2 linked regions of the Pelosinus fermentans DSM 17108 genome follow. Each later gene encodes a partner of the first gene's protein in a complex. Links are inferred from orthologs where the notes say so. Each region holds a gene or a part of one and is shown on either strand. Other genes may lie near its edges.

Region 1 (7,906 bases):
GCTTGTATTTGCAACTAATTTTAGAAGCTCAGATTTACCATTTGCTACCCTCGTGGTTTTTAATATATCACCTTGATTAAATACGGTTTCTGGCTTTAACTGACTAAATGCAAAATCTAATAGCGTCTTAGAATCATCCCACATGGTATCACTATCTAAAACCACCGCAATAAGTTGTATATTATCGCGCTTTGCACCTGAAACTAAGCAACGACCAGCAGCATCCGTATAACCTGTTTTTACACCATTGCCTCCTTCATAAAACCAAAGCATTTTATTTTCGTTATACAAATCACGAATATCTCCTTTAACAGTGGGAGGAAGGATTTTATGTTCTGTGCTCACAATTTGAGTAAACAATGGATTTTTATAACCATATGCCGCAATTTTAGCTAGATCATGAGCAGTGGTGTAATGGTTAGGATCCGGTAAACCGCTAGAGTTAGTAAAATTAGTATCCCTGGCTCCAATAGCATGTGCTTTCTCTGTCATTAATTCAGCAAATTTCTGTACACTTCCTGATATATGCTCAGCGACAGCTACAGTAGCATCATTACCTGAGATAAGCATAATGCCATATAGTAGATCAGTCATCGTCATCTGCTCTCCCTGTGTTAACCACAACGATGAACCTTCTGTGCTCGCTGCATTAGGACTTGCAGTAATTACATCATCAAGATTACCATGCTCAAGAGCTACAATTAAACTCATCATTTTAGTTGTGCTCGCAGGGTAACGCCGCTCTTTAGCTGCTTTACTGTAGATCACTTTTCCTGTAGCTGCATCCATTACAATAGCTGATTTTGCTGTGACATTTGGATAATTGGCCGCTGCAAAAACTGTACTTGTTGTCATAAAAAGCATTAAAACAACTATCGATATACGAATCTTCTTTTTTTTAATCATGACTAATTATCCCTTTCTTAGGTGTGCTGGTTTTAGAATAATACTTTTATATTATAACGATCTTCTGACAACTCGTCAAAATAAAGATACATTATTACAAGTAGTACCGGAAATAATACTACCTAGGGAGCATAGAAAATGTAGCAATATGCTATGATTTCTACTAAGCTGCCTTCCTATTCTATTAAATCTTAGGAGGTGAAATTATATGGAATCATTAGATATAGCAACAACGCTGCGTAATACTTTAACACACAAGCAAGAGCTGGTACGGGACTATCAAAGTTTCGCTAAACAAATTAACAACGCTAACGTTTCTAAAATGTATAGTCATTTTGCTGAGGCAGAAGCATTACAAGCTACTCAAATAAAAGAGCAGCTAGACCAATTACGTTAACCCAGTATTACATTATATGTAAAAAGCCGCACAATTATGTGCGGCTTTTACATACCATGTAACTATAGCACTTTCTTCTTTTAGCAGCATCTTTTGATTCAACATTTTTTTAATAAACCTAACTATTCTGAGTTTCGGCTGTTTTTGCCAGTTCATCCATATCGTCATTTGTATCCTTTTTACTGCCATCTAACATATCTTGAAGCTTACATAGTACTTTAGGTACTAAATCTATTATTCTATCGTAAATTAGATTTCCTTCTACTGGCATAAAGCGAACACCATGTACAGGTGAACACACTAAAAAACCTACTGGTTTGACACTCACACCTGCACCGCTGCCGCCACCAAAAGCATAATTCTTTTGAGTTTGATCCTGACCTATTTCATCAGGTTCACAATTGCCCCCGCCTGCTGCGAAGCCGAAAGATACTCGAGAAATGGGCAGGATCACAGTACCATCAGGAGTTTCAACTGCATCTCCAACAATTGTATTCACATCTACCATATCTTTAATACTTTCCATAGCAGTTTTCATTAAACCTTGAATTGGATGGTCAGACACTTTCTATTTCCCCTTTACTATTTAATGTTATATATACTTCTGAATGCTTTTATAACATTGCCAAGTCTTATACTGAATATACATTGAAAGTCTATCTCAAATTGATTAGATCCAAAAATTGGCTTAACCTCAATATCTAATGTCCCCATTGAAAAAATTCTTCTCTTTAATTGATTCATTAATAATGACTTAAAAGCCCATAATATTCCGACTAGAGCACCTGTCAAAGCAGCATCTTCTGATCCAAATTTTGTTTTCCAAAACATTTTTTCGCAAACTATTAATTTTAATAATTTTTCAATTATTTTACAATACTGTTTGGAATAATGATGAAACTTTTGAATTGTATGTCTTATTTTTCGAGGGTGTTTTTTAACTAACTGATCTGTTTTTTTTATCAGTTTTTCCTCTCGAATGGGATCGGTCTTTTTCCGACTGACTGCAGTCCTTACGGTGGATTCCAACGTAAACTCACCTGATTTTTCTACAATTCTAACCATAGGAACTTGCATCGTATAGGAGATTAGCTTTTTTAATGCATAAACATTAACTGCTACATAATCATTTTCATCATTTCGTTTATATGTTACTTCTATATAAATCTTGCTCAAAGAAATTAGAAAAACGATTATTAAAGTTGCCACGATAAACGTTAATCCAAATTCCATAATACTGCCTCTTTTTATCATTTATTTCTCTTACTATGTTTTATTGTTAGTCCAATGCCCTAAATTTATACAAAAAAAACAGCCCTAAGGCTGCATATTATGGTAGCAGTTCAGCTAAAGGAGGTAAGTCCTGCAGACCGTTCAGACCAAAACATTTCAAGAAATTTTCAGTTGTTCCATATAAAATTGGTCTTCCAATCGTGTCTTTTCGTCCAATTTCCTTGATCATTTGTCGCTCATTTAGTGTAGCAAGAACCCGATCAATTTTCACACCACGAATATTTTCAATTTCAATTTTTGTAATTGGCTGCTTAAAGGCAATAATCGATAATGTTTCCATAGCAGCAGCAGACAATTTATTATCCTGAACTTGTCCTAATTTTTCTAAAGTTGTTGATAATTCAGGTTTAGTACATAACTGATAACCAGCAGCAACTTTTATAATCGTCAGTCCCCGATTCTCTTCAGCCATATCCTGAATCAGTTCCTCTATTAATGATAAAATATGCTCTTCAGGTATCTCTAGGATTTGTGCTATTTTATGTATCGTAATAGGGTCGCCGCTAACAAAAAGTAAAGCTTCTATGTGTTTCTTATACTTTAAATAAAACATTTTGCATTCACTCTTTCAATGTAATATAAATCGTCGAAAACCGTTCTTTCTGGGAAATGAGCACTCTTTGCAATTTTACCAATTCTAATAATGCTAAGAAAGCTGCTATTACTTCAGATTTGGTTCCCTTGCGAATTAACGTCTGATGAAACTCAATTGTACCTTTATATTTATATAATAGATGAATAATATCATACATCTTATCTTGGATGCTAAATTCTTCACGAGACACTAGTTCATAATCATCAATACTACTTTCCCATACGGCTGCAAAAGCTACTACTAAATCATTAATATTTAACCCCAACGGCAATGGAATCTTTATTGGAAATTCTTCTGGCAAGCGAGTAAAGAAATGTTCTCTTTGCTTTAGCATCTCTTCCATTACCACCGACATATCCTTAAATTTTCGATACTCTAACAGCCTGTCAACCAATTCCTGGCGAGGATCTTCTTCCTCCGTTAATTCTACAATTTGCGAAGGACGCGGCAACAACATACGAGACTTTATCTGCAATAAAGTTGCTGCCATAAGTAAGAACCCACTGGCAATATCAATGTTAAACTCCTCTAATGCTTTAAGATAGGTTATGTATTGTTCTGTTACCACTGCAATCGGTATATCATAAATATCAATTTGATTTTTTTCAATTAGGTGCATTAATAAATCCATAGGGCCTTCAAAAATTTCTAGTTTAATTTTATAATCTGGCATAGCTAAGCAAGATTCATTGCTTGGCGAACTTCGTCCATTGTCTTGGCAGCAACAATTCTTGCTCTTTCACCACCAAACACTAAAATTTCTTTAACCCGCCCTGGATTTTTTTCCAGTTCCTGACGACGCACATGTATGTCAGCTAAGCTATTAACCATTTTCTCTGCTAAACATTTCTTGCAATCGACGCAGCCAATCGTTGCCTGACGACAGGACTGAGCGATTTCAGTAGATTGTTCTGCATTAAAAATTTTATGAAATGTATAGACTGTGCATACATCAGGATTACCTAAATCTGTGCGTTTTACTCGATTTGGATCTGTTATCATTAGACGAATTCTGGCTCGTAATTCATCTGGACTTGCAGCAAAGGGAATTTCATTCCCATAGGATTTACTCATCTTGCGACCATCAATACCAGGTAATATAGCAGATTTACTTAAACTTGGTTTTGGTTCAGGAAATATAGGTTGATATAAATTATTAAACCTTCTTACAATTTCCCGTGATAATTCTAAATGTGGCAGTTGATCTTCCCCTACGGGAATGGTGTCAGCTTTATATAAAATAATATCAGCTGTCATTAACTCCGGGTACCCTAAAAAACCATAGGTATTAATATCCTTGCCTTGAATTCCTAATTGCTGCAATTTATCTTTATAAGTTGGTACGCGCTCTAACCAAGATAATGGAGTCATCATTGACAATAGTAAATGTAACTCTGCATGTTCTTTTACATGAGATTGTACAAAGATAACATTCTTTTCTGGATCTAAACCAGCACTTAACCAATCTAAGGCCATTTCATGAATGCGCTCAGGTATTTTGCTAGTATCTTCATAAGAAGATGTAAGTGCATGCCAATCTACTATACTAAAAAAGCATTCATATTCATGCTGTAATTTTACCCAATTTTCCAAAGCTCCCATATAATTTCCTAAATGAAATTTACCTGATGGCTGCATGCCGCTAAAAATTCGTCCTTTGGTCATTAAAAAAATTCCTCCTGATTAAAAAATTATCTTTACGATTTGATTAATAAAAAAACTAATAGCATTATAAAAAGGTGTTATAAAAACATGAATCACATTAAAAAGTACTAACGCCATCAAAATAAATGGTGCATAGGGTTCAATTTTTTCTAACATATATGCATGACGTGTTGGTAATATATTCATCAAAACCTTTGAACCATCCAAAGGAGGCAATGGAATCATATTAAATACTGCAAAGATTATATTGTAGCTATATGTGAAATTTAATACCATAGCCAGTCCAGTGGATAACAGCTGCATCTTAGCTAAAATAGCATAAAGAATAGCAGCCATCAAGGCCATAATTACATTTGAAACTGGTCCTGCTATAGCAACTAATAGGGTTCCCTTTCGCCAATTTTCAAAATTGTTAGGATTAATTGGTACAGGCTTAGCCCAACCAAACTTAAATAACCATAACATAATTAGCCCAAAAGGATCAAGATGAGAAATTGGATTTAATGTTAATCGTCCCATCATTTTAGGAGTATTATCTCCCATCCAAACCGCCACTCTGGCATGAGCATATTCATGAATGGTTAATGCAATAAGCAATGCCGGAATTCTAAATATCATATTTTCATCAAAACCAAACACTAGTGTTCCTCCTTAAGCTAAATATCATTGACCGAAAAACAGCAAATTGTAACCTCATTATACTAGAAAATTTTAGCTAAAGCAAAATATTAACCAAATGAAGAGGTTTTAACTAGATTAAACTTAAGTTTCTCATGATATTATATTGATATGAAGTGTTGTTTTATTATATTTCTAGAATAAATAATATGCTACTAGCAGATGCTATTATCAAAAGGAGGAGCTACATTGACATATTCAAATTATTCAATTTTAAAGTTAGTTATTGTAATTAGCGTTACCCTATTAGTAAGTGGCTGCAACATGTTTACGCCATTAAAAAAACCTGAAATAGGACCTGCTGGCAGCCCTGTAGAAGCAAAACCAAATCCACCTATCAGTCAACGATTCGAATCGCCACCTAAGGAGCTCTATGATTTGGAAGCTACTGCTGGTGTCATTTTTCAAGGAATCAATAAAAAAGACTGGGTACAAGCAGAACGTGGTATTGCAACATTACAAACACTATGGCCTCAAATTAGAGATTTAGCTGGCAATAAAAAAGGACTGAAAGATGCTGATGAGGCGCTTACAACATTAGAAACAGATATCAATAAACAAAGCAGTCTCGCTTCCTACGAAAGTCTTATTAAATTTATGGCAAGTATTAGCGATGTAGGAAAATCATATAAATTATCTCCTCTATCGGATATTGTTGTAATTGGCAATACCATTCGCAATGTTAGCTTCTATGTGCAAGAAAAAGACTGGGATAAGGCAAAAGCAAAAATGAAAGAGTTGGAAGGAGCTTGGGGACAAGCTAAACCGAGCATGGAAAAAGTCGGTATCCTAAGTGAAATAACAAAAACCCATTCGGCTGTCAAACAATTGAAAGATGCTGTTGAAGCAGAAAATAAAGGCGCAGCTGAAGAGCAAATAGCCAATATTAATGAAAGTATGGGATTCATAAGAGAGTACTATCATGGCAAATAATAAATCCTCGCAATTGCGAGGATTTATTATTTGCCATTCTTATTTTTTTCCTCATCTTCATTGTCTAAACGATCTTTATCTTGCGGTTTTAATGCAGCAGGACGCAATATTTTGCTCGGTAAAGGCAAACGTAATAATACGTCTTTCATGCCTCCAAGATTAAAGGGTAGTAAAGGCCACAAATAAGGAATACCAAAAGATTTTGTAGTAGCCATAACAATGAAAATACCAACTAAGCCAACTAATAAGCCTGGCAATTTAAAAAAGATAACCAATAGTAATAATATCGCTCGGAAGAATCGTATTGCCATAGCAAATTCTATACTTGGTGTAGCAAAAGCACCAACAGCAGCTACTGCAGTGTAAAAGATGATTTCATTACCGAATAACCCCACTTTAGTAGCAAATTCACCTATCATAAAAGCACCTATAAAACCAAGAGCCGTAGACTGAGCAGATGGTACATGTACAGTAGCCATACGCACCAATTCTACCCCTAGTTCTGCTAGAATGAACTGAAATCCAAGAGGAATAATTCCTGGATCTCTGGGACCAAGAAAGGCCAAAGATTCAGGCAGCAAATGACGTTGTAATACCAATGCCAGCCATAGCGGTGGTAACAATAAGGATAAAAAAACTCCTAATAATCGTACCATACGAAGATAAGAACCAACAACAACATGTTGATGAAATTCTTCGACGTGTTGTACATGATGCCAGAATGTGGTAGGCAAAATCATAATATTAGGTGAAGTGTCAATCACTAAGCAGACATGACCTTCTAACAAATGAACAGCTGCTACATCTGGACGTTCAGTATAACGCACCTTAGGTAAAGGATTCCACTTACTTCCACCTACGATAAATTCTTCGATTGCCTTTTCTGCCATGGGTATGCCATCAATATTAATACTATTTAATCGTTCTTTCACGATATCAACTAATTTAGGATCCGTTATGTCTTTAATGTAAGCAACTGCAATATCACCTTGTGAACGAGTTCCTATCTTAACAATTTCAAATCGCAGCTGCGGATCACGAAGACGTCTTCTAATTAAAGCTGTGTTAAAAACTAATGTTTCAACAAAGGAATCTCTCGAACCCCTCGTCACTTTTTCTATTGTAGATTCACTAGGCATTCTCGCTGGATATGATCGAGCATCAATGATGATTATTTCTTCTTCGCCATCTACTAAAAACAATAATTCACCTGATAATAAACTCGTAACTGCATCATTCATATTGCCCATTAATTTTACCTGTGAATGAGTAACCCTAGTATAAAATAGCTTTTGCAGCGTATTAATTGTTAACTCATCAGGATGTAGGGTAAGCATATCTTCAATAACATTAGTAAGGAGTATATCATTCGTCATTGCATTAATGGAAAAAGACGCTGCTCGTTTGCGCCCTATTTTATATTCACGAAAAATAATATC
Region 2 (5,284 bases), 230 kb from region 1 along the record:
TAAACAATTCAATTCTTGTAGTGCCAAACGTAACGCAGGTACTTGCTGTACTTCTTTTGGCAACTCATGCATCAATTCATATATATGTTGTATAGTCTGTTGTTCACGTTGGTGTTTTTCAACAAACTTAAGTTTTTCTTCATATTCTATAAGCACCTGTTCAGCCCTTTTTAAAATATCATGGACTGCTTGTCTTGTTACCCCTAATTCATCAGCAATTTCAGCCAGCGATAAATCATTTAGGTGATGCATTTCTATAGCAAGTTGTTGTTTCTTAGTCAACAAAGCACCATAAAAATCAAATAATAAAATAATACGCAATATTTTATCTAACAGTTCTTATCACCTCTTGTCTGACAAGGGAAAATACTTTACAGATCATATTATAAAATAAAATGTATTTAGTGTCAAGTGTTTTTACTTGTCACCAAATAATGCCTCTGCAAATTCCTGAGGCACGAAAGGCCGCAAGTCACCGGCGCCTTCTCCTACTCCAATCCATTTTACAGGTACATTCAGCTCAGACTTAATCGCAATGACTACTCCGCCTTTTGCAGTACCATCTAGCTTAGTAAGTACAATTCCTGTCAAAGGTATTGCTTCTCCAAATAGTTTTGCTTGATTAATAGCATTTTGCCCCGTTGTTGCATCCAAGACTAGCAGGGTTTCATGAGGAGCATCGGGAATCTCACGGCTGGTTACGCGTCCGATTTTTTTTAATTCTTCCATTAAATTCGATTTTGTATGTAGTCTTCCAGCTGTATCAATAATAACAATATCAGCTTTCTTAGCTCTAGCGGATTGCACTGCGTCAAAAGCTACCGCAGCAGGATCAGAACCTTCCTTATGCTTAATGATTTCAGAACCCGTTCTCGTTCCCCATATTTCTAACTGATCAATAGCAGCTGCACGAAAAGTATCCGCTGCTGCCAATATTACTTTATACCCCTGTTCTTTATAATATTGACCTAACTTTCCTATCGTTGTCGTCTTACCTACGCCATTCACACCAACAACAACAATTACAGTAGGAGGAGCAGCAGCAAGTTTGATCTCATTACTATCTTCTGTCAGCATTTCGCTGATTTTATTTTGTAAAAAAGGTTTTAAATCCTCAGGACCATTAATATCTTTACTCTTGATGCCTTTTTTGATATCAGTCATTAATTTGGCAGTTGTATGCACACCCACATCCGCCGATAATAATACAGCCTCCAAATCGTCAAGAAACTCATCATCAATGGTTGCATAACCAACCACCAATTGTTCAATCTTCTCCGTGAAATTCTTTCTAGTCTTTTCTAAACCAGCTTTTAACTTACCGAAAAAACCCATATTATTTACCTCCAGTTTAACTACTTTATTTCATCTGTTAATTTAACAGAAACTAAACGTGATATACCTGATTGTTCCATCGTAATTCCATGTATAATATCAGCAGCCTCCATTGTCCCCTTGCGGTGAGTAACAACGATGAATTGAGTATGGCGAGCATAATCACGTAAAAACTCACGTAATCGATCGATATTTGCTTCATCTAGAGGTGCGTCGATTTCATCTACCACAATAAATGGAGCAGGACGATAAGCTAAGAAAGAAAATAAGAGAGCAATCACCGTAAGAGCTCGTTCACCGCCTGATAGTAATATTAAGTTCTGCATTTTTTTCCCGGGTGGCTGTACGCTAATTTCTATACCTGTATGTAAAATATTATCAGGGTCAACTAATTTTAATTGAGCTTGTCCACCACCAAACAAACGAGAAAAAATATCGCAGAAATGTTCATTAATTTTGGTAAAAGCGATTAAAAATTTAGTTGACATTGTTTTGTCAATATCGGCAATAATCGAGGCCAAGTATTCTTTAGCAGACGTTAAATCTTGAAATTGGTTTTTAAGAAAATCACATCGCTCTTGTAAACGAATATAATCTTCTACTGCACCATGATTCACTGGCCCTAGTATCATAAGTTCTTTTTCTAAGTTTTTTATTAACTTATTTATAGAATCCAAGCTTTCAGTACGGCAAAGTTCTTTTGCCTGATCAATCGTAAGGCAGAACTTTTGCTCTAGCTGTTCTAAACAGCGTGTAACTTCAAAACTATATTTAGTTGCCAAAAGTTCACTCTCATGTAGACGAGTTTGTACTTCATGGTGGTTACGCCTCAAATCTTTTAGTTCTTTTTCCAGTTGTTGCATTTCTACCAATAAATTAAGCTTTATTCCATAATGATTTTTATTATGTTGCTCATAGTTGATTTTCTCTTCTGTGAGCGTTTTAAATTTCGAAGAAGTATCAGATAATTCTTGACTGGACTGTAATATTTGCGCTGCAATGTCAGTACGTTCTGCAAACAATTGTTGAAGCTGCTCTTGTAGTAATTGCTTAGCTTGTTCTGCTTGCTCACAATTAGCAACAAACCCAGCAATTTCTTGCTGCACTGTTGTAATGTTAATTTTAAGATCGGTTAGGCTCTCCTGCAATATATCTTTGGAAGCTTGCAACTCTTTACATTTTTGCTGTTCTAGGGCAATCGTCTGCTTGTGCTGACCATCACGGTTTTCTAAAGAAACAATCCTTGCTTTACACTGAGATAAAGTAACCTCTAACTGTTCTTTTTCTCGTGAGCATGCAGCTCTATCAGTATTAATAGTAGTAATTGCTAAAGTGACCCGCTTTATATCAAATTGCATTTTATCTGTATGAACCGTAATTTCAGCTTGACGAACATCCATCTGCTGGCGCTGTTCCTGAATCGCAGCCAGCTCATAATTGATATTTTGCACCTCAGCTCTAACATTTATTACCTTTTCCTGTATTGCCTCGAAACTCTTTCGCCCTTCATCTAATTTTAACTTAATGGCAGCAATTTCATTATTACGCCCTAAAAAACTAGTTTCTCGCTTACCCGTGCTGCCACCTGTCATTGAACCCCCTGGATTTAATACTTCTCCATCTAATGTAACGATTTTTACGGAAAAACCAGATTGATTGGCAATGGTAAGAGCAATGTCAACGTCCTTTGCAATAATCGTACGTCCCAGTAAAAATTCAATTACTTTGCGATAACGTGAATCACAAGTTACAAGATCAGCAGCAAATCCTAATGAGCCCTTCATTTTAGCAGCAGTTATTTCTGTATCTCTAGGTTTAAAAGGTTTAATCGTATTTAAGGGCAAAAAGGTAGCTCTTCCTAAGCGCTCCGTCTTTAGAAAATGCATGGCTTCTTTAGCGATATCGGAATCCTCCGTAATAATGTATTGTAACGCCCCACCTAATGCAATTTCAATAGCCATAACATATTCATCAGGCACGGTAATCGTTTGCGCCACTGCACCCCAAATTCCTTTCTGCCAAGGAGCGTTACTTTTTAGAATGCTTTTTATTCCACGAGCAAAGCCTTCATAGTCATTTTGCATATTCGATAAAATTTTGAACCGAGATTGTAGTTCGTTTACCTGTCTAGTCAATTGTTGTTCTTGATGCAAGAATTGTTGTAAGGTATCCTCAGTACTTTTTTTCTTGATATGCAAGGCGTTATTTTCTTGATTTAATTGTGTAATCTTAACTTGTATTGCCTCTTGCTCTGCTAAGAGAGATGTATATGCTGATTCTGCTTGCTGTAACTGAGTCTGGTAATCCTGATATTCTTGATCAAAGCTACGTTCCCGGGTTTCGCTTCTTACAATATCATTTTTAATTGTCACAAGTCTATTTCGTTCTTCAACAATTTCTTGTAAAAATGTAAGAGTTTTGTCTTTACTAGATTCTAACTGCTTTTCTGCTTGTTCTAAATTAGTAACTACATTTTGATAGAGCACATTTTTGTCAATTAAGATTTGTTGCAGATTTTCTGTGAACTTTTTTTTCTCAATTAGAATTTCATTCACTTCACTATTTTTTTTCTCAAGTTCATCTTTTTGTTTTCCGACACGGATTTCTTCATCTCTTATGCGCTCTTGATTACGTTTTCCCTGACTGATTCGTTCTTCCAGTACAGCAACCTTACCACGAATTCTTTCTAGTTCTGTTTCTGCCTCATTTATAAAAGTCGTATAAGAAATAAGTTTTTCTTCTACTTGTATTAACTCAGTTGCCAATTTTTCTTTATCAGTTTCTTTTAAATTCAAATTTGTACTCACAGTAAGTTCATTTTCTGTTAAATGCTCTTTCTGCAAGTTGGCACTTTCTATTATTTTCTCAGACTTGTCTAATGTGCTAAGTAGTAATGTCACTTGACAAGATGTTAGTTCGGTCTTAAGGGTATTATACTGCTTTGTCTTTTCAGCACTTTCTCTAAGTGGAACAAGTTGATCTTCAATTTCATTTGTAATATCGGATACTCGAATGAGATTTTGAGTAGTATCTTCTAATTTCCGCATTGCATCTTTTTTTCGTTGTTTGTATTTGGAGATACCAGCTGATTCTTCAAATAATAAACGCCGTTCTTCTGGCTTGCTATTTAAAACTTCATCGACTTTATTTTGTCCAATGACAGTCATCGCATCCCTGCCTAGGCCTGTATCAGCTAATAATTCATATATGTCTTTTAATCGGCATGCTGCTTTATTGATGAAATATTCACTATCACCAGATCGGAAGACTCGCCTAGTAATGATAACTTCACTAAAATCTAAGGGTAGAGTACCATCACTGTTATCAAAAATTACAGAAACTTCAGCTGCACCTAAAGGTCTGCGACCTAAACTACCCGAAAATATTACATCTTCCATTTTTGTGCTGCGTAAATTGCGAACACTTTGTTCACCAAGAACCCAGCGTATGGCATCGGAAATATTACTTTTTCCGCTGCCATTTGGACCTACAATAGCAGTAATGCCATTGCCAAATTCTATTTCTGTTTTATCTGCAAAAGATTTAAACCCATATGCTTCAAGTCTACGTAACAGCAAACTAAATCACCACACAATATTATTATATCTAACTTTAGAATTTTACCATGCGTTGGTTGTTTATACAATAAACTTAAGTAAAAAACCTGCTTGCTGAGCAAGCAGGCATATTTACGAAATTAAAAAGCTATATTAATTTCAACTTCGATTAGGTCCCTGATTACGCTTAGGAATTTAGCACTAAAATTTAATTATTACCTGGGTTCCACAATAAAACGAATCGCAGTGCGCTGTTCACCATCAATAATGATTTCGGCAAAGGCAGGAATTGCAATTAGATTAATACCATTGGGTGCAACAAATCCACGAGAAATTGCAATTGCTTTGATGGCTTGATTCACTGCGCCGGCACCTACTGCTTGGACTTCCGC

What was found.
Region 2: the proteins of FR7_RS12250 (region 1) and smc are in contact, whole or in part, in a crystal structure (PDB 3ZGX), measured with the Bacillus subtilis proteins. The link is inferred for Pelosinus fermentans DSM 17108 from one-to-one orthologs.

Annotation. Positions count from the first base shown.
Region 1 is NZ_AKVN02000001.1:2,649,955-2,657,860, forward strand. The notes cover bases 2,011-4,776. They hold FR7_RS12250 (segregation and condensation protein A), read right to left. Parts: upstream 3,865-4,776; coding sequence 3,157-3,864; downstream 2,011-3,156. Other genes in these bases: FR7_RS12240 (DUF2953 domain-containing protein), read right to left, coding at 2,011-2,536; scpB (SMC-Scp complex subunit ScpB), read right to left, coding at 2,634-3,149; trpS (tryptophan--tRNA ligase), read right to left, coding at 3,867-4,776. Also shown: FR7_RS12225 (D-alanyl-D-alanine carboxypeptidase family protein), read right to left, coding at 1-906; FR7_RS12230 (hypothetical protein), read left to right, coding at 1,115-1,303; ytfJ (GerW family sporulation protein), read right to left, coding at 1,422-1,868; more of FR7_RS12240, read right to left, coding at 1,886-2,010; more of trpS, read right to left, coding at 4,777-4,856; FR7_RS12260 (site-2 protease family protein), read right to left, coding at 4,875-5,495; FR7_RS12265 (DUF4363 family protein), read left to right, coding at 5,724-6,467; FR7_RS12270 (spore germination protein), read right to left, coding at 6,494-7,906. UniProt on the Bacillus subtilis protein: Participates in chromosomal partition during cell division. May act via the formation of a condensin-like complex containing Smc and ScpB that pull DNA away from mid-cell into both cell halves.
Region 2 is NZ_AKVN02000001.1:2,425,989-2,431,272, reverse strand. What follows is about bases 1,156-5,284. They hold smc (chromosome segregation protein SMC), read right to left. Parts: upstream 4,914-5,284; coding sequence 1,356-4,913; downstream 1,156-1,355. Other genes in these bases: FR7_RS11075 (stage V sporulation protein S), read right to left, coding at 5,108-5,284; ftsY (signal recognition particle-docking protein FtsY), read right to left, coding at 1,156-1,335. Also shown: YlxM family DNA-binding protein, read right to left, coding at 1-321; more of ftsY, read right to left, coding at 418-1,155. UniProt on the Bacillus subtilis protein: Required for chromosome condensation and partitioning.